Regions from separate parts of the Cohnella massiliensis genome, predicted to be linked through region 1. Evidence: riboswitches for the same ligand, from Rfam matches in the RefSeq annotation. Region 1 holds a riboswitch; each other region holds the start of a gene.
The links. A riboswitch is a leader RNA that binds a small molecule or an ion and turns the genes downstream of it on or off. The one in region 1 is predicted to bind cyclic di-GMP.
Positions count from the first base shown of each region.

Region 1 (5,763 bases):
TGGAGCGATATGGAAGACGTGTCTTGACGAAGGAGGAACAAAAATGTACGAAATCTTGATCGTGGACGATCACACGCACTTGGTTGACAGTCTGGCGATCGGGCTTCCGTGGGAGCTAATGGGGGTCTCTAATGTCTACAAAGCCTATTCCGGCGAGGAGGCCCTGGAGCTGCTAAATTACCGTTCCGTTGATATTGTGGTCACGGATATCCAAATGAACGGAATGACCGGACTCGAATTAATCGCTCGAATAAATGAGAAATGGAAAAACACAAAGGCGGTTATTTTAACCGGATATGATGAATTTCAATATGCGAAGGAAGCCATCCAGCAGCAAGTATGCGATTATTTACTGAAGCCGGTATCGAACGAGGACTTGGAAAAAACGCTTCGCCATATTATAAACAAGATTACGGAAGAAGGAAATGCGCTCCTGAATCAGCAAAAATTTTATTACCGGTTCAAAGAAAGCTTGCCCAAATTAAGAGAGATGTTCTTGTTCGATTTGCTGTCCGGCAAAAATTACCCCCTATCCGTTTTGAAGGACAAGATCCAGCTGGTCGAGCTGCCCATTCAAGCCGAAAGGGAAGCCATCCTCTTATGCATGAGAGTGGAGGAGGATAACTCGAATACGGATCTGTACAGCCTCTCGTTGATCGAATATGCCATGTTTAACATTGTAGAAGAAGTATTTTCGAGTCAATTTCATGTGATCTATTGCAAAGATTCGTACGATTATTTGATTTTCCTGGTACAATCGAAACAAATCGAACAATCGGATCCCGATCGCTCCGCCGTTATAATTGAGGACCTGGCCCGGCTCTCCCAGCATCAAATCAAATTATATTTAAAATCGAAAGTGTCCATTGTCCAAAGCAATTGGGGGGAGTTTCCAAAAGACATCCTGTCCATGTACCACTCCGCATTATCGATCTATACCGATTATATCGGCTACCAGACGGAAAGTTTTTTTCAAGTAACGCAAAAGAAAGAAGCGTTCGACATTCGGCCGTTTACGGAGCTTTACCGTTCCCAAACGTTAATGGAGTTAATCGAAATCGAGCAGTGGACGGCATTCGAGAACAAGCTGAGCCGGATATTCGACGAGCTCGAAGGAGCAGGCGGCGGCGCCCGCGAATACGGGGTTGAAATCTATGTTGCGTTGCTGCAAGCATACTCCTATTATTTGCACAAAAAAGGCAAACGGATTTTTGATGTATTTGGCAGAGACATCGAGAAGATGCTGAAAATCGATGCAAGCTGGAGCGTGGAACCTTTGAAGGAATGGGCTTTCGGCAGCTATGTACAAATCAAAGCGTACAGCGACAACTATTCGGACAATATACGTTCCGACTTGATGCAACGGATTCGCCGATTCATCCAAGGGAATATAAAGGAGATCACCCTTCAAGCGGTAGCCGATCATGTCCACCTGCATCCCGTATACGTATCCAACTTATTCAAGCAGGAGGCCGGAGAGAACTTCTCCAACTACGTCCTTCGCCTGCGAATGGAAAAAGCGGTACAATTGTTGAAGCACAAGGATTTGAAAATCAGTCAAATTGCGCACGAAGTCGGCTATCAGAAACCGCAGTATTTTATTAAACTGTTCAAATCCCAGTACGGGATGACGCCGCAAGAGTTTAAGAACCATTTATGAAGTGGCAGCACCTATATGCTGCATAAAAAACAAATTGAAAATCAAGAACGAATCATTGCTCGTCTCGATCTTTTGCTAAAGGAATTGAAATTGAATAAAATGAAGGACGAGTGAGGAATCAAAAGAAGGAGGGAACGACATGGAAGTTTTCGCAAAATATTTAGCGCGCATCGATAATCCGGAACATCGGGCCCGAACGGAAGAGGTTTTGGCTTGGGTAACGAAAAAATTTCCGAATTTAGCGCCCAAACTGGCGTGGAATCAGCCTATGTTTACCGATCACGACACCTTTATTATTGGCTTCAGCGTTTCCAAACGTCATTTGGCCGTCGCCCCCGAACGGGCAGGGATGCAGCATTTTTCGGATGAAATTGTCCAGTCCGGCTACGATCACACCAACGAGTTGGTCCGTATTCCGTGGGGGAGTCCGGTTGATTTCTCTCTGCTTGAGAAATTCATTGAATTCAATATTTTGGATAAGGCGGACTGTCCGACGTTTTGGCGGAAATAAAGAATGGGATTTTTTACTTGATAGAAGCCTGGATTTTTGATATGATAAGTTCACAAAGCTACTCACGATAACGGCAAACTTGTCGAAAGGCAAGGACGCAAAGCTATAGGGCCTTCATGACGTGATGTCAATGGCAGCCAGCTACCGAACGAAGACGCTTTTTTTGTTTTTTTGGACTTGCTGTTATTTCAAATTTAATCTTGCAGGAAATCAAGCTTTGGACTCTAGTCCAAGGCTTATTTGGATTTGTTTAGAAAATGTACAGTTTCTGGTGCTACAATGGCGAAAGCCCATTTGGTTCTGAAAAACTATCAAGCGCAAGGAGTCGCGCCAATAGGAAATGGCGGAGGTGATGAGCTCGATGGTCCCTTATCGGTACCGTCCGATGGGTGCATGGTGCGATTTGCGCACGGAAAGGCAAGATCGGAACCAATAGTATGAGGGTGATGAAGAGGACGAGGGAGAGACTATGAAGAAAAAAGCAAGTGCATTCGCTGTGGCCCTGTTGCTCCTGTTCCAAACGCTGCTTGGCGCATCGGCCTGGACGACCCATGCTGCGGCAAGCGTGCAGGAATCCGTATATGGTGTGACGTATAGCGTCTATAACCCGACATCGCCAGTCGTTCATTCGGATAATATTTTAACAAAAGTTGTGTTAACCGATACGAACGGTTCCGTGATCGATGCCGTGTATCATCCGGACAGCAGTTTGGATATCGGCGCAGCTGTCAATCTCAGCTACGAATGGGAGCTTCCGAACGGACACGGCTACAAGGCCGGGGATACGTTTACCTTCGAGCTGCCGACGCAGTTTGAAATTTTTACCGACATTAACGAACCGCTCGTTTCCGATCAAGGCGAGGTAGGCCGATTTACGGTCGATCGGAACGGAAAGGTCGTCATGACCTTCAACGATTACGTGGAGAACCATTCCAACGTAAGCGGCAAGCTGGAAATTCGCACGGAATTCAGGAAGGAACTCATTAAAGGCAGCACGGAAATCATAATCGCCATTCCCGTAAGAAGCGGCGAGCAGACCGTAATCGTTCGCCTGAAGCCGCAGGGCGGAAAGCTGATCGAAAAGCAAGGAAATGCGGTCGGCAAAAATCAGATAAACTGGACCGTCAAGATCAATACGACGCTTGACAAAATCAAACATGCGGTCGTCACCGATGCAATGCCAGAGGGTCTGGAGCTTATCGACGGTTCTGTCGAGGTTTATCACTTGCAAGTGAACGGAGACGGATCGACGCTCCTTGGCGACAAGGTAGAGGACAGCAAGGTTACGGTCGCTACGAATAACGGCGCCAAACTTGAGCTTGCGTTCGCGGATGAGACGATCGGCAAGGCGTATGAGATTCGTTTCTCGACGAAGCTGACCGACGGGCCGTCGGGCAAGGTGAAGTTTGAAAATACCGCCGTTCTGTCCGGCGATGACAGGGAAGAAGCGAAAGCGACCGCATCGGTAACGGTGGATCGCGGAGAATTTTTGACCAAATCGTATCGCGAAGATAAAGATACCGGAATCGTCACTTGGACGGTGAAATACAACTTCAACGAAAAACAGATTCCGAAAGACCAAGCGGTCATCACGGATGAATTCAATTCGATTCATACGTGGATTGCCGATTCGCTGAAGGTGTATAAAGGGAATTCGACGAATGCCAAAGATTTGCTTTCTGCGGATGATTATATGGCCGAAGCGACGGGCACGAACGGGTTCAAACTTCAGTTCAACCAGGATATCGATTCGCCGTATACGATCGTTTACCAAACGAAGCCGGTCGATCGATTGAGCGCCGAAGGCCAGCAGGTCAAAAATAAAGTCGTTTCGGGCGAATCGTCCAAAGAAGCGACAACCCCGGCCCAACAAGCCGCGCGTTGGCGAAAGGCGTCTCGAATGTCAATTTCGCCGATAAAACGGCGAAGTGGCAAATTACGGTCAACGGCGATAAAAAGCCGGACGGAAGCAAATACAGCATGGACAACGTGGTAATTACGGATACGTTCCCGAATAACGGTCTCGAATTCGTTCCGAATTCGGTGATCGTAAAAGCCGACGGGAAAACCGTTCCATCGAGCGATTATAAAGTGGAATACGATCAAGTGCGCGCCGGCTTTGTCATCAAGTTCGCCAAAACCATCGACACCACGTATACGATCGAGTATGAAACGAAGTTTAACATCGGCTGGCTGAAGAACAAGAATGGGAATTTTATCAACAAAGCTTCGATGACGTGGCTTGAAAACGGCGTGGAGAAAGGACCGATCGAACGGAGCGCAAGTTTTTCCGCTGACGAATATACGAAAAATAACGGCGGCAAAGACGGCAGCTACAATCCGGTCGAAAAGGAAATTACGTGGAACATCAAGTTGAACTACAATCTCGATCCGATTGCCGATGCAATCGTAACGGATGTTCTGAAACAGAATCAGAAGCTTGTTCCGGATTCGGTCAAGGTGTATGAGATGAAACTGACGGGAGGACGCAATGGCGTTGCCAAGGACGTTGAAGTACCGGCTAACCTGTACGAGGTGACGGAACCGTCCGAAGCGAACGGCAACCGGCTGTCCATTCATTTTACCCGCCCGATCTCATCCGCCTACTGGATAGAGTTCAAAACATCGCTGCAGGGTACGTTGATTGTCAAAAATATCGATAATACTGCCGAGCTGTGGAATGGCAGCGATAAAACGGCGACATGGAATGCCAGCGTGACGGTTCCCCACGGCGGCGAATATGTGACGAAAAGCGGCGGACAAAACGGAAGCAAAATCGATTGGTCGATTCGTATCAATGAAGGCCAGTCGCATATTTCCAACGCCAGAATCATCGACTATCCAAGCGCGAATCAGGTTTTGATCGAGGATTCGTTCCGCCTGTACGCTACCGAAATCGGCGCAAACGGCGATGCGGTCAAAGCCGAAGAGTTGACGAAAGGGAAGGACTATGCGTTGACCATCTCCAGGCTTGACGGAGATCAAGAGACGTTTGAATTGAGGTTCGCGGAAGACATCTCCACGGCCTATATTTTGGAATACCAATCGTTTATTACCGCCGGAGATAAAGAAACCGTGCAAAATAAGGTGGCGCTCGAAGGAGATCAGCTGAAGACCGAGCTCAGGGAAACGACGGAAGAGATCATTGTCCGCACTTCCTCCGGCTCCGGTTCGGGCGGCGGCGTCACGGGCAGCCTGGAAGTGACGAAGGTCGATCAGGACGATCCGGCGAAGCCGCTTTCGGGAGCGAAGTTCGCACTTTACGATGCGGCGGGCAAGCGGGCGGCGATCGTCAAAACGACGGATGCCGACGGCAAAATCCTGTTTACGAAGCTGCTGTACGACGATTATATTTTGAAGGAGCTGGAAGCTCCGGAAGGCTATACGATCGAGCAGGCTGAGCGAAACGTAACGATCGACTCCAGTATCGTAAGCCAAGGACATGTGAAGAAACTAATTGTTACGAACCGCAAGGAAGAGCCGGTTGACCCTGGCGAGCCTTCCGAACCCGAAAATCCGGACAACGGATCGGAGAATCCCGATGATGGAACGGAGAATCCGGATGACGGAGCGGAAAATCCAGATGGTGGAT
Region 1 covers NZ_LT821259.1:1,971,659-1,977,421, forward strand. The annotation lists gene B7E11_RS22940 (sensor histidine kinase) at 1-27, shown strand, start outside; gene B7E11_RS22945 (response regulator transcription factor) at 44-1,660, shown strand; gene B7E11_RS22950 (iron chaperone) at 1,800-2,171, shown strand; cyclic di-GMP riboswitch class I at 2,234-2,320, shown strand; gene B7E11_RS30440 (collagen binding domain-containing protein) at 2,641-4,167, shown strand; gene B7E11_RS30445 (LPXTG cell wall anchor domain-containing protein) at 4,152-5,763, shown strand, end outside.

Region 2 (5,763 bases), on a different contig from region 1:
GAGCGGGCGCTTTGCAAAACAGCGGCGCACAAAAGCGACGGCAGCGGACGAATGAAAATCAGACTTTGCCCGTCTTCCGCTCGGTGGACATCAGGCTGGCCCGCAGGACGAGTTCCCGAAACGTCAGCTTGCCGAGATCCGGTTCCGCGCCGGCGTCCAGCCATCCGACCGAAGCCGATACGTGCGCCGGACCGACGGAGAAGCCGTCCGCCAGCGTCCCGACGGCATCTCGAATGAAGGAAGGAGGACGTTTGCTAAGCACCGCGAATTCGTCTCCCGCATACCGGCATAGACAATCTTCTTCGCCGAAGACGGATTTCAGTTTCCCCGCGAAGCCGCAAATAAGGTCATCCCCGACCGGATGCCCGAACCGCTTGTTGACGACGCCGAAATCGTTCAAATCGATGAACAAAAAATGAAACGGCTGGCCGCGCGCGATCAGATCCAACGCAATCGCCTCGAGATAATCGGATCTGAACAGTCCGGTCATCGGATCGGTCAGCTCCGCAATCCGGGAAGCAAGCGTCTCCCGGGTGACGATCCCGGACGGGGAGCCGTCCTTCGAACGGACGAGCAGCCGCTCAATGCCGTTCTCCGCCATCAAGTTCAGAGCGTCCCAAACGAAGGCGTCCTCGACGGTTCCGATCGGATCGGCAGTCATCGCGTCGGCAACGATCCGGTTCGGATGCGTCGTTCGCACGTCGCGCGACGTCAGGATGCCCGTGACCGTTCCCGCATCGACGACGAGGAGGGAGCCGATGCGAAACCTCTCCATCAGTTCGGAGGCATGGAGCACGCTTCGACCGGACGACACGCTATGAATCGTGCGAGTCATCACTTCGCCGACCTTCATCGGATGTCGACCTCCCGTTGCACGGATACCTCCACCTTCAGCTCCGAGCGAAGCACCATCGTTTCGTTGATGAGCCCCTCGGCTTCCTGAACGATGACGTCCATCAGTACGCTCTCGTCCAGCATTTGCAGAAGGGAGGTGCGGATGAGGACAGCCTCGATCTTCGGATGGTCGGTCCGGACCACGGAGAACTGGTCGGGGCTAAGCGCCTCGGCCATTCTGCGCACGGCTTCCGGACCGATCGGGGCGCGCCTGCCGATAATAAGCAAATCCTGCATGGGCGGCATTTCAAACTCGGAAATTTTTAATGACAGCATCGCTTTTCTCGAATAGTTCTTTCGGTCTTCCAATATCTACGACTCCCTTTTCCGAAGATTTAAGGGACGCCCGTTGAGTAGAGGTCCGCCAGCCGCTTCGGCTTGGACAACAGAAATCCCTGTCCCAACGCGACGCCCAACTGCTGCGCCTGCATCAGGTCTTCCGTTTCTTCAATCCCCTCCAAGATAAGCAGCGTGTTGTCCTTGCAATATTCCGCAAACAACTTCAACATTTTGCGTTTTTCCGCGTCGACCTGCAGATCCCTGCCGAAAAACCGGTCCAGCTTGATCATGTCGGGGGCGATTTCGATAATTTTCCTGAGCGTCGTCGCTCCTTCCCCCACATCGTCGAATGCGACAAGAAATCCGGATTCGCGGAGCCAACGCAAGTTGCCGATAAAGTTCGCGTCATCCCAGCTCTCCGCTTCCGTCACCGTCTCGTTGATTTCGAATACGATCCGGTCTGCCAGAACCAGATAATCCCGCAAAGCCTTTTCGATAAAATGCGGGAACGTCCCGTCCGCGAGCGAGGACGGAAAGACGTTAAGAAACAGGTACTCGCCGGACTCCTTCCGCTTCTTGTCGGCAAAGAAAGCGGCGATAGCGCTGTATACGGACAGCGTATCCAGCTCGAACAGCTTGTTTTGCTCCGCGGCCGCTTTGAAAAGCAGGTCCGGCGAGCGAACGGCGTCGCAACGGATGAGCGCCTCATAACCGAGCACGGACCGGTCGGCAAGATGCAGCACCGGCTGAAAAAGGTGATAAAAATCTTGCTGCGTAATGAGATTTTCCATCGTAGTCATGAGTTTTCCTTTCTGATGATCGACAATTTCGGTAACCCGGCTGCCTTAGATTCTGGATCCTTAGGCCCATGGGCTTTGCGCCCCTTTTTTTCAAAAGGTTTGCGATTTTCGGTTTGAACGCACCAGTCGAAAGGACCAAGTTGTCACCCTTTTTACCTATAAAGATAATGTTTCGCCATAAATCGACTAAATTCCTACGGAACATGCGTTCGATTTTCGGGGCGGCTTCTTTTGTTTGCCGGGGAAATCATGATACGATAGAGGCGGATACGGAGTTTCAGAAGGAGACAGAGAGAGGTGAGCAGCCAATGGCTCAGGTAAAAGTATACGGTATTCGCGAACGGCTTGGAGCGGTAAGGGAAACGCTGTCGGACATTATCCATATGTGTCTGACGGAAGCGTGGGGAATTCCCGAACAAAAAAGATTTCAACGCTTCATCGGGTTGGACAAGGCGGATTTCATTTTTCCCGCCGACCGTTCCGAGCATTACACGATTGTAGAGATTATGATGTTCGAAGGTCGTTCGGAGGAAGCGAAAAAAAACCTGATCCGGCTGCTGTACGAAGGAGCGGGAGCGTGCGGGCTTACCGAGAACGATCTGGAAATCGTCCTCATCGAGATGCCCAGAGGCAATTGGGGCATTCGCGGAAAATCCGGAGACGAGCTCGCGCTTTCGTACGCGGTCGATATTTGAACCGGCCGCCATCGCCGCCGCAAGCCATGCTGGAGAAGAAAGGAAGAGAAGCGATTGATCAAGGCAGTCGTGTTCGATTTTGACGGAACGATATTGGATACCGAGTCGGTGGCGTACGACGCGTTTTGCGACATCTTCTCGGACCACGGCCAGAAGCTGGAGCTCGAACGCTGGGCGCTGGGAATCGGCACGTGGGGCGCCTACGACCCTTACGAGGATTTGGAGCGGCTTTGCGGCCGACCGATCGACCGCCCGGCCGTTGAACGTCTGTTCAACGAACGGTTCGCCGCCAAGTCCAAAGAAGTCGAGCTTCGGCCGGGCGTCATCGCGACGCTGGAAGAAGCGAAGCGGCGGGATTTGCGCATCGGTCTTGCGACGAGCTCTTACCGCCGCTCGGTCGAACCGCATCTGAGGGAGCACGGGCTGCTCGCTTATTTCGATGCGATCCATACGGCGGACGAGGTGGAAAAAGTCAAGCCCGACCCGGCGCTGTACAAGCTTGCGCTCGCATCGCTAGGCGTCCGCGGAAACGAAGCGGTCGCGATCGAAGATTCCGTCAACGGGCTGAGGGCGGCGAAGGCCGCCGGCATGTACGGCATCGCCGTGCCGAACCCGCTGACGGAAGGAATGGACTTTTCCGAAGCCGATCTGAAAATCGCTTCGCTTGCCGAGCAGCCGCTGTCCGATTGGATCGGCCGGTTCGGCTGAAGCCGCGCGGCCAAGGCCGGCAGGCGCGCGCGGACGGGCGGGCGGACGCGGGCGGGGCGGGAACCGCGCCCGCCCGCCGTCAACCTTTGCGGTATTGGCCGGGCGAGATTCCTTCCAGCTTTTTGAACACTTTGCTGGAATATTTCTCGTCGGCATAGCCGACCATGTTCGCGACCTCGGCAATCCGCAAGCGGGGATTGAGCAGCAGCCGCTTCGCTTTGCCGATCCGGACCCGCCCGAGAAAATCGGACAGATTCTCCCCGAACTCCTGTTTGAATTTCCGCGAAATGTATTCCCGGCTCAAGTAAAAATGGCCGGCGATCTCCTGCAGCGTCAACTCCCGGTTATAATTCGACTCGATGTATTTGGCGATTTCGCGCATCGCGTTTTTCTCTTTCGGCCGCTCGACGCCGCAAGTCGAAGAAAGAGAAAGCAGCCAATCGCCGAGCTGGCGCTCCCATGCCGGCAAGGACAGGCAGCCGGCGGCGTCGAACGGGGCGGGAAACGGAGCCGCGGCTTCCTCCTCGGCCGGCATCGTCCCGGGAACGCCCGGTTCGCTCGCCGGTCCGGCTCCCGGCAACTCGAGACAGGTTTCGCTGCCGAAGCGCCGCGCGAGCGGAACAGTAGGAAGCCCCGGCTCCTTCCGGCAAAACGGCCGTTTGCCCGATGCCGAAGTCGAACCGGCTCCCTAGCACGAGCTGCAGTCCCTCGTTCATGTTTACGAGCGTCTCGCGCAGCTTGTCCGGCCGGCTCGGTTTCGTTCAAAGGAAACGAAGTGTTCGAAAAATGGATCCGCTACGTCGATCTCGTGTTCAAGTACAGCCAGAAGGACAAGCTGACGACGGATTACGCGACGCAGGTCGCCAATTTCGCGTCCGGCAAGGCGGCGATGATTCAGCAGGGCAACTGGATTCAAGGCGACATCGACAAGGTGGCGCAACTGAACCTAGGCATGATGCCGATTCCGATCGACGACGGCGGCAAGGAGCGCATTTACACCGGTCCGGCGAATTTCTGGATCGTCAACGGCAAGTCCGAGCATCCGGAAGAAGCGAAAGCGTTCCTGAACTGGCTCGTCTCCTCCGAAACCGGCAAAACATATTTGGTTCGGGATTTCAAGTTCATCCCCGCGCTCGTCACGATTCCGGCGACGGAGGCCGACATCGGCCAGCTCGGCGCGGCGGTATCGCAGCAGGCCAAGGAAGCGGGCGGCTGGCATTGGGGGCGCTATCCGGACGGCGTCATCCAGGGCTGGGGAGCCGCGATGCAGGAATACCAGGGAGGCCGGATCGACAAGGATCAGCTGTTCGACAAGCTCGATCAGGCCGTGAAGGAAATCGTGCGGAAATAGGCGGCAACCGATCGACCGCCGAAGTCTCAACCGGCGGGGCGCCAAGGGCCGGAACGTTAATCGACCAAGCATCGACCGCCGGGGCCTCGCCCGGCGGTTGTTATCGTTCCTTTCTTGCAATGGCCCCGGGCCGGCTGACGCTGCAGGGCGCCGTCCGGACGCCCCGGGAGAGAATTCGGTGCGTGCGAGCGCAATCCTGTACGTACAAGTTTCAAGTTATGCTATAATGGAAGAAAAAGCTTTTCGAGGTGAATCGGTTTGAATTCGCAGTCTCCGAAATATATGCGGCTCAAAGAAGAGATCGTTTCCTGGATTGCCGGCGGGCGCTACCGTCCCGGAGACAAGCTGCCTTCGGAGAACGAGCTGTCCGAGCAGTTCGGGCTCAGCCGCCAAACGGTTCGCCAATCGATCGGGGAGCTTGTGCAGGAAGGCTGGCTGTCCCGCGAGCAAGGGAAAGGAACGTTCGTCGCCCGGCTGTCCGGAGAACGGAGAAACGCGGGCGCGAACCGGACGGTCGGCCTGATTACGACTTACATTTCGGATTATATCTTTCCGTCGATCGTCCGAGGGGTGGAAAGCGCCTTGAAGGATCGGGGCTACCGGCTGCTGCTGTCCAGCACGGACAACCGGAAGGACCGCGAGCGGGAAAGCCTGGAAATGATGCTCGGGCAAGGGGTGTGCGGGCTGATCGTCGAGCCGACGCGAAGCGCGGAGGGCAATCCGAATTTCGACGCCTACATGGCGCTCGAATATCACGGCATTCCTTTGCTGATGATCAACGAAAGCTATCCCGACCTCGATTTCCCTTGCGTCAAGCTCGACGACGAAGCGGGAGGAAGGCTTGCGACCGAGCATTTGCTGGAGCTCGGGCATCGCCGGGTGGCGGGATTTTTCAAAACGGACGATCTGCAGGGAAGCCGCCGGCTGAAGGGCTTTTTGCAGGCGCACCGCGAGCGCAGGCTGGCGGTCGAGCCCGGCATGCTCGTCCGTTACGAGACCGAGCGGAAGGAGGAGCGGCCGCAAGCGGCGCTGCGCG
Region 2 covers NZ_LT821258.1:468,180-473,942, reverse strand. The annotation lists gene B7E11_RS11870 (GGDEF domain-containing protein) at 59-853, opposite strand; gene B7E11_RS11865 (hypothetical protein) at 850-1,203, opposite strand; gene B7E11_RS11860 (EAL domain-containing protein) at 1,230-1,973, opposite strand; cyclic di-GMP riboswitch class I at 2,001-2,087, opposite strand; gene B7E11_RS11855 (tautomerase family protein) at 2,282-2,668, shown strand; gene B7E11_RS11850 (HAD family hydrolase) at 2,723-3,376, shown strand; gene B7E11_RS11845 (helix-turn-helix transcriptional regulator) at 3,456-3,911, opposite strand; gene B7E11_RS30960 (extracellular solute-binding protein) at 4,152-4,727, shown strand; gene B7E11_RS11835 (GntR family transcriptional regulator) at 4,986-5,763, shown strand, end outside.
Region 2: linked by a shared signal. The riboswitch ahead of B7E11_RS11860 (EAL domain-containing protein) and the one ahead of B7E11_RS30440 (collagen binding domain-containing protein) in region 1 are both predicted to bind cyclic di-GMP.

Region 3 (5,763 bases), 820 kb from region 1:
TCTTCAGAGGACGAGCAAGACCGTGATCGGGCTGCAACTGCTGGTCATGAACCTCGAAAAGAGACTCCGGGTTCTCTTTTTGCCTTTTTTGCAATGGCTCTGGTCGACCCTTGCATTCCGCTTGCCCGTGATGCCGTAAAATGTGACCCGTTCAGCAAGCCCTATACTAAAGATAAGAAAGGAGCGAGACAGCCATGATGATGGGATATGGCTTTGGAATGGGCTGGATCGGATGGGTAGTTAACCTGCTGGTTATTATTGGGGTCATTTATCTGGTCGCGAGGTTGGCCATTCATCACGATACCGGTTTGCGAAAAAGTGAAAAAGAAGCGGACCGGATTGCGGCTGAACGTTATGCGCGTGGAGAAATAACGGAAGAGGAATTTATGCGAATAAAAGATGTATTGCGGAACAAACAGAAGTGATGATTCTTCGAGGGAGGAATGGAAAGATGGACTGGTCTTGGCTTGCATTACTGTTGTGCCCACTTATGATGGTTCCGATGATGTTCATGATGAGAGGTAATCATTCTGATCATAAGGATCGGAATGAGGACCAATTGACGCGGGAACTGAATGCATTAAAGGAGCAAAATGGCCAGATGCTGCAGGAAATTCAACAATTAAAGCAACAGAAAGGATGATGAGTGATGAGTTGCTGCGGTAATCACAGCGATCACAGCAATCATTCGGATCATGGTCATAACCGCAAGGCTCACAACTGGATGATGATCCTATGCTGCGTGCTTCCGATTATTTTGGCTGCCGCCTTGCTCCTAAGCGGCAGAGCATCGGGGCCAACCGGGAATGGCATGCTCTTCTTGCTGATTCTGATCTGTCCGTTGTCTCATTTGGTGATTATGCCTTTCATGATGCGCAGGAATCATCCACATAGATAATGGGGTCTAAACCCCCTTATTTCCAGAACCTTCGCCGAGAAGGTTCTTTTTTTCGATATCTAGATGGATAGCGTGAAAATGGTGCACACATTCGCATATTCGTCGGAATAGGCTGATGTGGAGGTGTTTTTATGGTTTATCATACGCCAGATACGACACGTATTGCGCTTTCGGATCCGGAGGCGCTGTCCATTGCAGTTTCTCAAATGATCTATCCCAGCAGGACGGTAAGTTGGCGCGCAAATTCAGTTATTTTAGTCAGCGGTGACGATTTTCGTACGATCGTGCCAGCTGTGTCGCTTATTCACTTTCCGATTAATGCTCCTATTTTGTTTGTCAATCACGGAACGCTGTCGGAGCTGGTATGGAATGAAATCAACCGGTTGCAGCCTGCCGGCAAGAATGTGCCTCACGTTATTTTAATCGGCGAATTCAACCCATCGGCTATCCAACAACTCCATGGCAGAGGTTATACTACTTTGCATTTTCATCATTCTGACCCTGTTGTGCAGTCAATCCATATTGCAGAGTGGCGGAAGCGTTTATTGCCGGATACCATGCCGGAGATGGTAACGAAAAACACATTTTTAATATCCGTTGAAGAGTCGGTAGAAGCATTGCCGGCATACGGATTTGCGGCGCATATGGGAACTCCTTTCTTGTACACCTATAAGGATTCTTTACCCGAATGGACCGCCAGGTTTTTGACGAACGAAGCAACGAGAAACGTCTCGATAATAGGATCAACAAACACGGTGTCTGCCGAAGTCGAAGAAGCCTGCCGCAAAATCGTACAAGGACACGTGGAACGTTTCGGAGGAGAATCACCGGAAGATATTGCGGTGAACTTTTCAAGAACAAAAAGCGAAGCAACGGGAATGGGATGGGGACGCAACGAAATAATGAAAGGTGATGCCTTTACGTTCTTCCCGGCCTTCTGGAAGTATGGCATGATCACGGCCCCGCTGTCTCATATGGGCAAACATACGCCGCAGCTCCCCCTAACAGGTACGGTATTGCCCAAGGTCTATCTTGATTACCTGCAATATCTGCGGCCAATGGCGGCCCATCCGATGCCCCCTTTTATGCATGCTTTTATTTTGGGCGATTTTCATCAGATTCCGTTCAGTACCCAAGTGGAAATCGAGAAGAACATCATGTTCATGGAGTTTCAACAAGGTACTGATTTGCAAGGCATGACTCACAACTAAGAAATTCACTTATAACTCAAATTTACTTCATGTGCCACCCAAATTTAAATGCTGTCATACAGCAGTAATAAGTCGTCGAATTATTGTCAGATAATCGACTAAGGATAATGACCGTGAAGATTGGGCCTATATATCCATTTTCTGTTACCATTTATGACAGATTTGCAGTATAATAGAATCATCTCATCTCTGCACATCGTGCTCGCGTATGAAATCTGATGCGTAAAAAGGAGGGGAGCAAAGCACACATCCGCTTGATTGTCCAAATGAATAGGAAGCTGTAGGAAGGAAAAATGGCAAACCCGCTCGAAAGACGGGGACGCAAAGCCACGGGTCTGCGGCCGCAAGGCTATGATCGCCGGGTTACCCTAAAAAGACAGGCTTCTTGGGAAAGGCACGGTTAGGGTACGTGTCTTTTTTTGTCGTTTGGGAACGGTTGGAATCAAGCCACGGCGTCGAAGAAGCCGGGAATAGGAAAACCTCGCCAAGGGAGGGATCTGATGTGGTTATGCTGGTCCTATCATTATGGTCGGTGACGGCAATTCTGCTGTTTTCCCAACCGAGAAGCGAGCAGAATCGCTGGGCTGGCGGAGTCGCTTTTTTCTCCGTATTCGGGGAGTTGTCTGCCGCAGTGGATGAGAAGATCATTCCCTTAGCCGCGTCCTTGGCATACGATCCGATCACTGACGGGTTGGAGTGGGTAAAGGGATGGCTTTGCTTCTTGGCCATGTACATGCCGCCTTATCTGCTCTTGATGTTCGGTTTGAGCTATACGGGTTGGTTTCAACGGCGGAGGAGATGGAAACGATGCGTAATCGCTGTTGCCTTTACACCGGTCCTGGCCATGTTTTTTCTGTCTTCGGCAGGTTCCCGACTTGAAGACGATGTGCATCCGATGCCGTTCTGGGCCGCGCTCTATTACATGACGGCAGCCGCGGTATGTCTGAGGCTGGTTTATCGTGAAGCGGACGAGAGGATCCGTCAGCAACACCGTTTGGTCTGTTGGATAATCGTACCGGCAACCAGTTCCGTGCTGTTATTCGACTTCATTCTGCCCTTGCTCCGATTCCATCCGATCATCAACGCAAACCGTGCCGTTATCACCGCGGCTTGCATTTGCTTTTACGCGTTTTCCGTCCGCTATGGCATATTGGGCGTTCGACTGCGATTGGAGAAATATCCGGATTCCCCGGATCTGCACGGGAAGACGCCTGCTATATTCATGTTCTATCATGCCTTCAAAAGCGAGCTCGGAAAAATGCAGGTGGCGGCGAGGCGCATATTTTTTCTTGTCCAACGGACCAAACAACAGGAGCTTTACCGGGATGCATCGCATCTGATCGATGCGACGGAGCGGATGATGGCCATCGCCGTCCGTTTTCGTCATCCTTCACAGCAACTGGTTCTGTATGAGCAATCTTGCGTTTTATCCGAACTCGTTGAAAACACGTTGTGCAGATTGGCTTGGGAATTCCGCAACAAAAAACTTGCTGTTCGGAAAGAACTGGATGAATCGATTGTCTTGTATTGCGACCCGGCACACTTGCAGGAGGTATTGAGAAACCTATTCTTCAATGCCATCGAAGCGATGTCCGAAGGAGGGAGTTTGACAATATCGTCGAGTCTGTCGCCGGAAACGATGGACATCATCGTTCGTGATACCGGTTGCGGCATTGCGCCGGAATCGATGCCGCATATTTTCGAGCCCCGTTTCACCACCAAATCGAACGAAGCGAACGACGGAATGGGATTGTTCTACAGCCATGAAGTGATGCGGCAACATCAGGGATCGATCGAGGTGCAGAGTCAAACCGGAACCGGCACGACATGTACGCTCCATTTTCCCATCCAACGGGTCTTCCGCCATTCGTCGCCATGGAACCGATGGGAGGAATACGATGAACAAGATCAAAGTTTTGTTGGTGGAAGACGATCCGGTGTGGAACGAATATATATCGGAAACGGTGAACCGGGAACCGGATTTGTTTTTGGTCGGAACGGCCCGATCGAAAGTGGGTGCGATCCGCATTGCCGGCATGCTGGACATTGATGTGGTGCTGCTGGATGTGGTGCTGGACGGGAACGCCGCCGACGGGCTCGATGCGGCGCTCGAAATCGTCTCCATCAGCAGGGCGAAAGTGATCATGCTTACGGTGATGGATCAAGCCGAGATCATTTCCGAGGCGTTTGGCAACGGAGCTTTCAATTATATTGTCAAGACGGCGATCGAGGATATTCCGGAGGCCGTTCGAGCCGCATATGCCGGCCGATCCTCCATCCATGCTTCCGCCGCGGGCGCGCTTCGGTCTGAATTTGTCCGGATGAAAAGAAACGAATTGCGGCAAAGCTTAACGCGAACGGAATTCGAAGTTCTTCGTTTCATGCACGATGGACATACCCGTTCCGCAATCGGGGATCGTCTGCATATTACCGAAAGCACCGTCAAAAAACATGTGAACCAGGTGATCCGGAAATTAAAGGTTCATACCGGCAAGGAAGCCGCCAGAAAAGCGAAAATGAAAGGAATATTGTAGGATGTTCTTTTGCTCCGGAACAGGAAGCCGACAATAGCACTTTCGCCCAAAACCGGGTGGGGTGCTATTGTCATTTATATGGAAATCATCTGATCGTACTGTACCAGCGGCGCAGGTATCCAAGTCGATGCTTGCCCGGAAAGTGTCGTATCCGTTGATGTGCTGCACGTTTCATCGTTCCCCTGCAATTTTCTCCTCCATAAGATACTCCTTAAATCCAACTCTCCTGTTCTTTTCACTATCAATTTTCCGGGTCTATACCCCGAGGGGGTTCCAGAAAAAATAGAACCTTTTCCCGAAAGGTTCTATAAAAAGATCGACCTGACGCTATGGAGAAAGCGGAGATACAATCGGACTAAAGAGCGCGCTCATTCATGAAAATGAAAGGAGCGAAACTTATCGTGGATTTTGATTCGATTATGATTGGTGCTTCGGTAAAGGAGACTCCATCCGGCGTATCGACGTGCAAAGTACACATTCGCCCGCTTCAACATCCCCAACCGGGAAAACGGAAATTGCCTCTTGCTTACTATGCCCAATTAATGCGTCACGACTGGCATGTCAGAGTGCATCGGCGTTTGCGGCAGCGGGGGTGGGGCTGGTGATGTCCCGTGTTCCTTATGAACAAGTGGAAGGCTGGCTGCTCGCTCTGCCCGAATGGAAATCCCGGCTGGCTGAGATGAAAGAGCAATTAAAGCACATTCCGGGATTGGCGAAAAAATTCGAACAGGTTGCCATTTACGGAAAAGGGCACAAAAATGAAGCCATCTTGCACGAAGTGATCCGGCGATTGCAGTTGCGGGAGACGGAAATTCCGCTGCTGGAACTGAAAATCCAGGTGCTGGAAGGCGCGATCCGATCGCTTCAACCGGAAGAACGGCAATTCGTCTCGGACCGGTACGGACATCGTCTCCCCAATGCAGACGCCATGGAAAAGCTGGGCGTATCATCGAAAACGTATTATGACAAACGCAAACGAATATTGGAACGGATCTATTGCTTTGTGGGCGGAGACGATTCCATTTTGGGGTTGCACGATGAACCTTTATGGGAACAGCAATAGCAATCGCTTGATATGTGTTTCCCGATGCGACGCCATTGCCACTCGACTACCACTCGA
Region 3 covers NZ_LT821259.1:1,148,573-1,154,335, forward strand. The annotation lists partial or broken gene B7E11_RS19095 (IS5 family transposase) at 1-139, shown strand, start outside; gene B7E11_RS19100 (SHOCT domain-containing protein) at 195-425, shown strand; gene B7E11_RS19105 (DUF2933 domain-containing protein) at 452-643, shown strand; gene B7E11_RS19110 (hypothetical protein) at 1,030-2,109, shown strand; cyclic di-GMP riboswitch class I at 2,395-2,480, shown strand; gene B7E11_RS30380 (sensor histidine kinase) at 2,618-4,159, shown strand; gene B7E11_RS19120 (LuxR C-terminal-related transcriptional regulator) at 4,047-4,643, shown strand; gene B7E11_RS19125 (hypothetical protein) at 5,248-5,706, shown strand.
Region 3: linked by a shared signal. The riboswitch ahead of B7E11_RS30380 (sensor histidine kinase) and the one ahead of B7E11_RS30440 (collagen binding domain-containing protein) in region 1 are both predicted to bind cyclic di-GMP.

Region 4 (5,763 bases), on a different contig from region 1:
CCAATGTATAGAACAGTGCTCGGTGATAGCCGTCTTTGCATTTCCTTTCATCCAGCATCTGAACATAAAACCTCTCGTGTTCATCATCTCGAAACCGAACCTGTTGCATCATCGCATACCCCTTTCGTGTATAGTGCAGCGGCTGGTTGCAACCAGCCGCTGTCTGAACATGGTCCTCTATATAACCGTTCATTTTGGCAGGAAAATCGGACCCTCCCACGAAACGATTACATGTTTTTGAGCAAGTATTCCATTTGTTTCAAGCCTCGTTGAATCGATTTACGAACCGCCCGCTCATCGACATTTTCGGCCCTGGCAATATCGACTTTGCTCATGCCCAAGAAATAATGGGCGTAAATCCGCCTGGCAGATTTCTCCGGCAAAAGGCACATAGCTTCATAAAGTTGCTGCCTTGAAAGTTTGCGCTCGTAATACTCCTCCGGTGAAATCGAAAGAAATAAAACATGCTGCTCAATCCCATCGTTGCGATCAAGCGAATAATAGGCCCGATGGCGATACGTTCGCAGTCTGTAGGCGCTTTCCTCCAAGTCGAAGCGCCGCATTTCATGGGCAATCTCTTCGTCTACATCAACCCATACATCCGACTTTAAAAAAGGATACATATCCCGCAAATTCATCTTTTTCATTCATGTCCCTCCATTTTGGTTTGTTGGCAAACCAAAACAGAGGGGGGAGAACGACAGCCAACGCTGCCTTTTATGCCTTTGTATAACAGCTGTAAAAAACAAATAGGACCTTGCCGCAGAGCGCGTCCACGCTCGGTTGCGACTAGGTCTGATTGTGAAATTGAATTATATTCTTGCCGATATTTTCGCCGATTGCAGTTATGAGCAATAAGCATACATCGCCTTCACCCTCTTTCTCACCTGGCAACACCGTGTGAGAAATTAAGTGGGCTATGATGTATGGCGCTGCCCTTGTTTCGTTCAGCTCCTTGGCATCCGATATTTAGCCGACAACTGCATGAACAATATAAAAAAGCGCCGTAATTCCTTCCGCTGGGCATCAGGGAAAGAAACGACGCTTGATAAAAGTGAGTAATCACACATATTTATCGTTGCTACCATGGCACTGTCTGTCCACATTATCAACATAACATGAAACAAGTGCATATGGCGTGCATAGTTAGTGCAAAAAAAGGCAAAACCAGTGCAGCGTTCGGCATGTTCGATGCGACACCGGCACTCCGATCCTCAAAGTTGAGTACGGGGGACAAATCTATGTGCAATGCGTCTTCTGAATTCATTCAATCTGCTTGAGACGACTCCAAATCCAGCAAAAACGCCCGATCTTTGATTTTCATGTAGATTTTGCGTAAAATTCGCTTCCGATGATAAAAGTACGCGCGGCGGGAAAGCGCCAGGCGACTTATGGCATCTGAGGATGCAAGATTATCAATATATCTCAAACGAACAAATAAGCCTTCTTCCGAGGTGAGCGCCGTAAGAGCGTAGTCGATCAGACTAATTCTGGATAGCAACAATGGGATTTCATGTTCAGTGATCTGTATGCGTCGAATGACCGTTCGCAATACCGTTTCCTGTTTTCTACCTCTGCTATGAGCCGCAACCATATGCAGGGTGCGCGTCAATTCTGGGATGTGAGTGAGTTCGGATTGAACATACTTCAATCTCGCTTTCCAGTCTTTATAGGACTTCAGCCATGATTCAACTTTCTGATAAGGAATGGGTACTTGGTCTGCGACATCACAAAGTCCTCCTTGTGATACATGCTTTCTTATCGTTTTCGGCCAGTTACATTTTTCACTCTCCATTTCCATCGTCATCTACCCTTCATCTCGAGATTCGCAGATGTTGACAAGGTACGATATTCACAACCTTTATTCCTCTTTTTATGACTCTCACCTCCGGTCGTATTCTCCTAAAAATCTCCATTTACACCCTCCATTTTACCTATAAAATGCTTAAATATGGAGGGTGATTTTTTCATCACACGATCAGTTCATAAAATGTCGAATGAACACAAAATGACTCGAATCAGTGTGAATCGCTAACACGTGATTCGGTCTTGCCGATTGTACAGGCCTCTTCGTTTCGCTTTTTCGGCTGCTTCATGAATGGAGCTAGCATTGAATTTTCGAATGATGTTACGAACGTGCGATTTCATGGTGTTCTCTGTGACGCCTAACAACTCTCTAATTACCGGCTGTTTATAGCCCCACCCGATCAACTGCAAGATCTCTTTTTCAGTGGGCGTCAATATACGATGTAATTCTTTCCGCTTATCAAGACCAATTTCATTACGGATTATGGATGCAACATCGGCATGAAGGGAAGATTGTCCCCGATAGGCTTCCCTTACGGCGTTTGCGACATCCGCATAGTTGATCTTGGTAATGTAATTGATCGCCCCGGCCAGCATAGTTTCCACAATGATTTCAGACTCATAGAGGCAGGTCAAGATAATGATTGGCATCGATTTAATTTTCAGAACTTCGGAAATTGTATAGAGTCCATCTTGTTGCGATGAATGTAATACCAGATCAAGAATCATGACGTCTAAATCCAATTGCTCACACGCTCGAATGGCCGATTCCTTATTTGTTGCAATATGAAATATATTCATATCAGGCTCTGCATTGATCAGCTCCGCCATCCGTTGTTGCCAAATGGGGTCGCTGTCCACCAGCAAAACTTGTATCTTCCCTTCTTTCCAACGCACGACTTCATCAATTTCTACGGCATAACTTGCACGCTCCTCCATCTTTTCATCACCTCGTTGATTGTTCTGAAAGCGCAAAAAAAAAAGACACGTACCCTCGAAAGGCCGTGCCTTTTAACTGACAGCAATAGAGAGGGTAACCCGGCGATCATTGCACGAAGGCAGAAGACCCGTGGCTTTGCGTCCCAGTCTTTCGAACTGGTTTGCCTTTTTCCTGTTTCGCTTTATCGATATATCGGGACAACTGATCAGATAGTCATGCATGCCCGTTAGGAATGAAATCCAATCACTGCTGGTCAATCCTGCCATTACCGCATTCAGTTGCCTCTCTTTCGTACCGAATCGAGCCTATGGCAGGATTAACTTTATAGCTTACTAAGGTCGGGATGGACGGCATCGTCGGCGTCCGTAGAGAGCGAGAGTTCTTCCCATTTGGCCAGTTCTGCGAGCTTCAATTCGTCGGCCTGCCGGATCATATTCACTGCATCGCTGCCCAAAGGGAGCCATTGCGGCGGCTCTTCCATGTCGGCCACTTTGAGGATAACGTTCGCAGCTTTCTTGGGGTCTCCAATGGGGAGTCTCCCTGTCCTGGCAGCATCGTTGAATATATTCAATAATATCCCGACCGTCTCTTTATACGGCTCACCAGGTGGAATGATCTTCATCGAGGACCCTGCCCAGTCGGTACGGAAGCCACCGGGTTCAATCAAGGTAACTTTCACCCCAAAAGGCTTTGTTTCGGCGGCAAGCACACCGGAAAACCCTTCGACGCCATGTTTGGCGGCCGTGTATGCGGCGAGTCCCGGCCCTGCCGGACGGCGTCCGCCGATGGTGGAGAACTGGATGAATCGTCCGCTCATTTGCTTCCGAAAGACCGGTATCGCTACGCGGCTGACATTGATGACGCCAAACAGATTCGTCTCGATTTGGGCGCGAAACTGGTCCGACGGTGTTTCCTCAATCGATCCAAGGTCGGCGTATCCGGCGTTGTTCACGACAACGTCAATTCGACCGAACTTCTCTACTCCACAAGCAATGGCCTGTTTGGCTTCGTTTTCATCGGTAACATCCAGGCGAACGGCATAGGCGCGTCCTTCGCTTGCAGATACAAGATCGTCTAGTGTTTCCGGATTTCGCGCCGTTGCCACTACCAGATCGCCCCGCTCAAGCGCAGCTTCTGCAATGGCGCGACCAAATCCGCGCGAGGCTCCCGTAATAAACCATACTTTTGCAGGCATGTATTTCTCCCTCCTTATTGAATGAACGTTTAATAAATTACTCCCTTATTAAATCACACAGCAGATTTGGTTGTCAAATGAACGTTTATTCAAGTATAATGGTCACATGATAAAAAGAGATCCCGAATCGAAAAAACGACAACTCCTTGAAGCCGCCTTAAAGGAATTCGCCGCTCACGGTCTGGCCGGAAGCCGGGTCGATCAAATTGCCGAGCGCGCCGGGTGCAGCGCAGGGCTGGTATACACCTATTTTGGCAGTAAGGACGAATTGTTCGACGCCGTGCTACATTTTATCGTTAACGAGACTGTAACCAATATTCCCATTATTCCAGAAGACTTGCCCGAGTATGCAGGAAAGCTGTTCGATGCGAGCGAGCAGCATCCTGAAGTCGCTCGCGTGATCATGTGGCACCGACTCGAGCGAGGCGGGACCGACCAACTCATCCCTGGGAGCATCGATGCCGCCCGGCATAAAATCGACGTCATTCGAGCCGCTCAAGAGGACGGAAGGCTTTCATCCCGATTTGATGCTGAACAATTGATGATACTCGTTCAAAGCATCGCTGCTTTGTGGTCGTCCCAACCTCCTGAAATCGCAGAACTGGTGGCCGCGAAATCGGATCATGCACGTCGACGCGCAACGGTGGTTGAGGCTGTTAGACAATTGATTTCCAAATCCGGAGAGTCTACAACATAAAGGGGCAGGTACGACGAAGATGGTAAGCCCTGTTCTCTCTAGTTTGTACGTCCATGCATGACCCGTTCTACTACAAAAATCATGAAAATCAACTACACGATATTGAAAGACTGAACCAGCGAATGATCACTCGTCGGTCGCTTCTTGAATACTTTATTTTTTTCGATCATTCATTGCAACTGTTTTAATCCTGCATCATTTACAAACAAGATCGATTTGCCCTTGAATCATTGAATCAAGGAGTCCAAAGCGGGTACCGCTTCAGAAATGCAAATATCCTTCCGTTTAAGGATACATTCCCCCTGAACAAGAAGAAGCGTAGCCAGTGGTTGATTTGCTAACGTTTTTCATCCCTGTTTATACCTTCGGAAACGATGACCGCATTTGTTGGAACAGTCTCATGAATCGATTGCTCATCGACTTCAAAAGAAAGGGCAGACCAAACTGAGTAAAATCATGTTAGGTCTGGCCCTTGATGTTTGTTGATCTATTCTTGCTCCCGAACTTCCAGCATTCTGAGCAGCATGACGACCGCTTCCGCCCGTGTTGCCGCATCGTTCGGAAAGAAATGGTTGCCGCCGCCCGCCGCTGACGATACCAAGCTTGCGGATCGCTTCCGCCGCGCCTTTCGCCCATGTCGGAATGTCTTCGTTATCGGCGAAGCCGGTTTGTTGTTAAATCCTGCATTTGATATATTCCCTCTGAACAAGAAGAAGCCGCAGCCAGTGGTTGATCTGCTAACGTTTTTCATCCCCTGTTTAAACCTTCGGAAACGATGATCGCATTTGTTGGATCAGTCTTCATGAATGGATTGCTCATGACTTCAAAAGGAAGGGCAGACCAAACTGAGTAATATCATGTTAGGTCTGGCCCTTGATGTTTTCTAAGCTATTCTTGCCCCCGAGCTTCCAACATTCTGAGCAGCATAACGACCGCTTCCGCCCGTGTTGCCGTGTCGTTCGGAACGAACTTGTTGCCGCCGCGGCCGCTGACGATGCCAAGTTTGCGGATCGCTTCTACCGCGCTCTTAGCCCAGTTCGGAATGTCTTCATTATCTGCGAAGCCGGTTTGAGCATTTGCGTCAAGAGGCGCCTTCAGCGCATTGGCGATTATCGACGCCATCTC
Region 4 covers NZ_LT821258.1:825,201-830,963, forward strand. The annotation lists gene B7E11_RS13285 (DUF6075 family protein) at 1-112, opposite strand, end outside; gene B7E11_RS13290 (RNA polymerase sigma factor) at 228-647, opposite strand; gene B7E11_RS13295 (hypothetical protein) at 1,268-1,807, opposite strand; gene B7E11_RS13300 (response regulator transcription factor) at 2,032-2,745, opposite strand; cyclic di-GMP riboswitch class I at 2,836-2,921, opposite strand; gene B7E11_RS13305 (SDR family NAD(P)-dependent oxidoreductase) at 3,069-3,941, opposite strand; gene B7E11_RS13310 (TetR/AcrR family transcriptional regulator) at 4,012-4,638, shown strand; gene B7E11_RS13315 (InlB B-repeat-containing protein) at 5,527-5,763, opposite strand, start outside.
Region 4: linked by a shared signal. The riboswitch ahead of B7E11_RS13300 (response regulator transcription factor) and the one ahead of B7E11_RS30440 (collagen binding domain-containing protein) in region 1 are both predicted to bind cyclic di-GMP.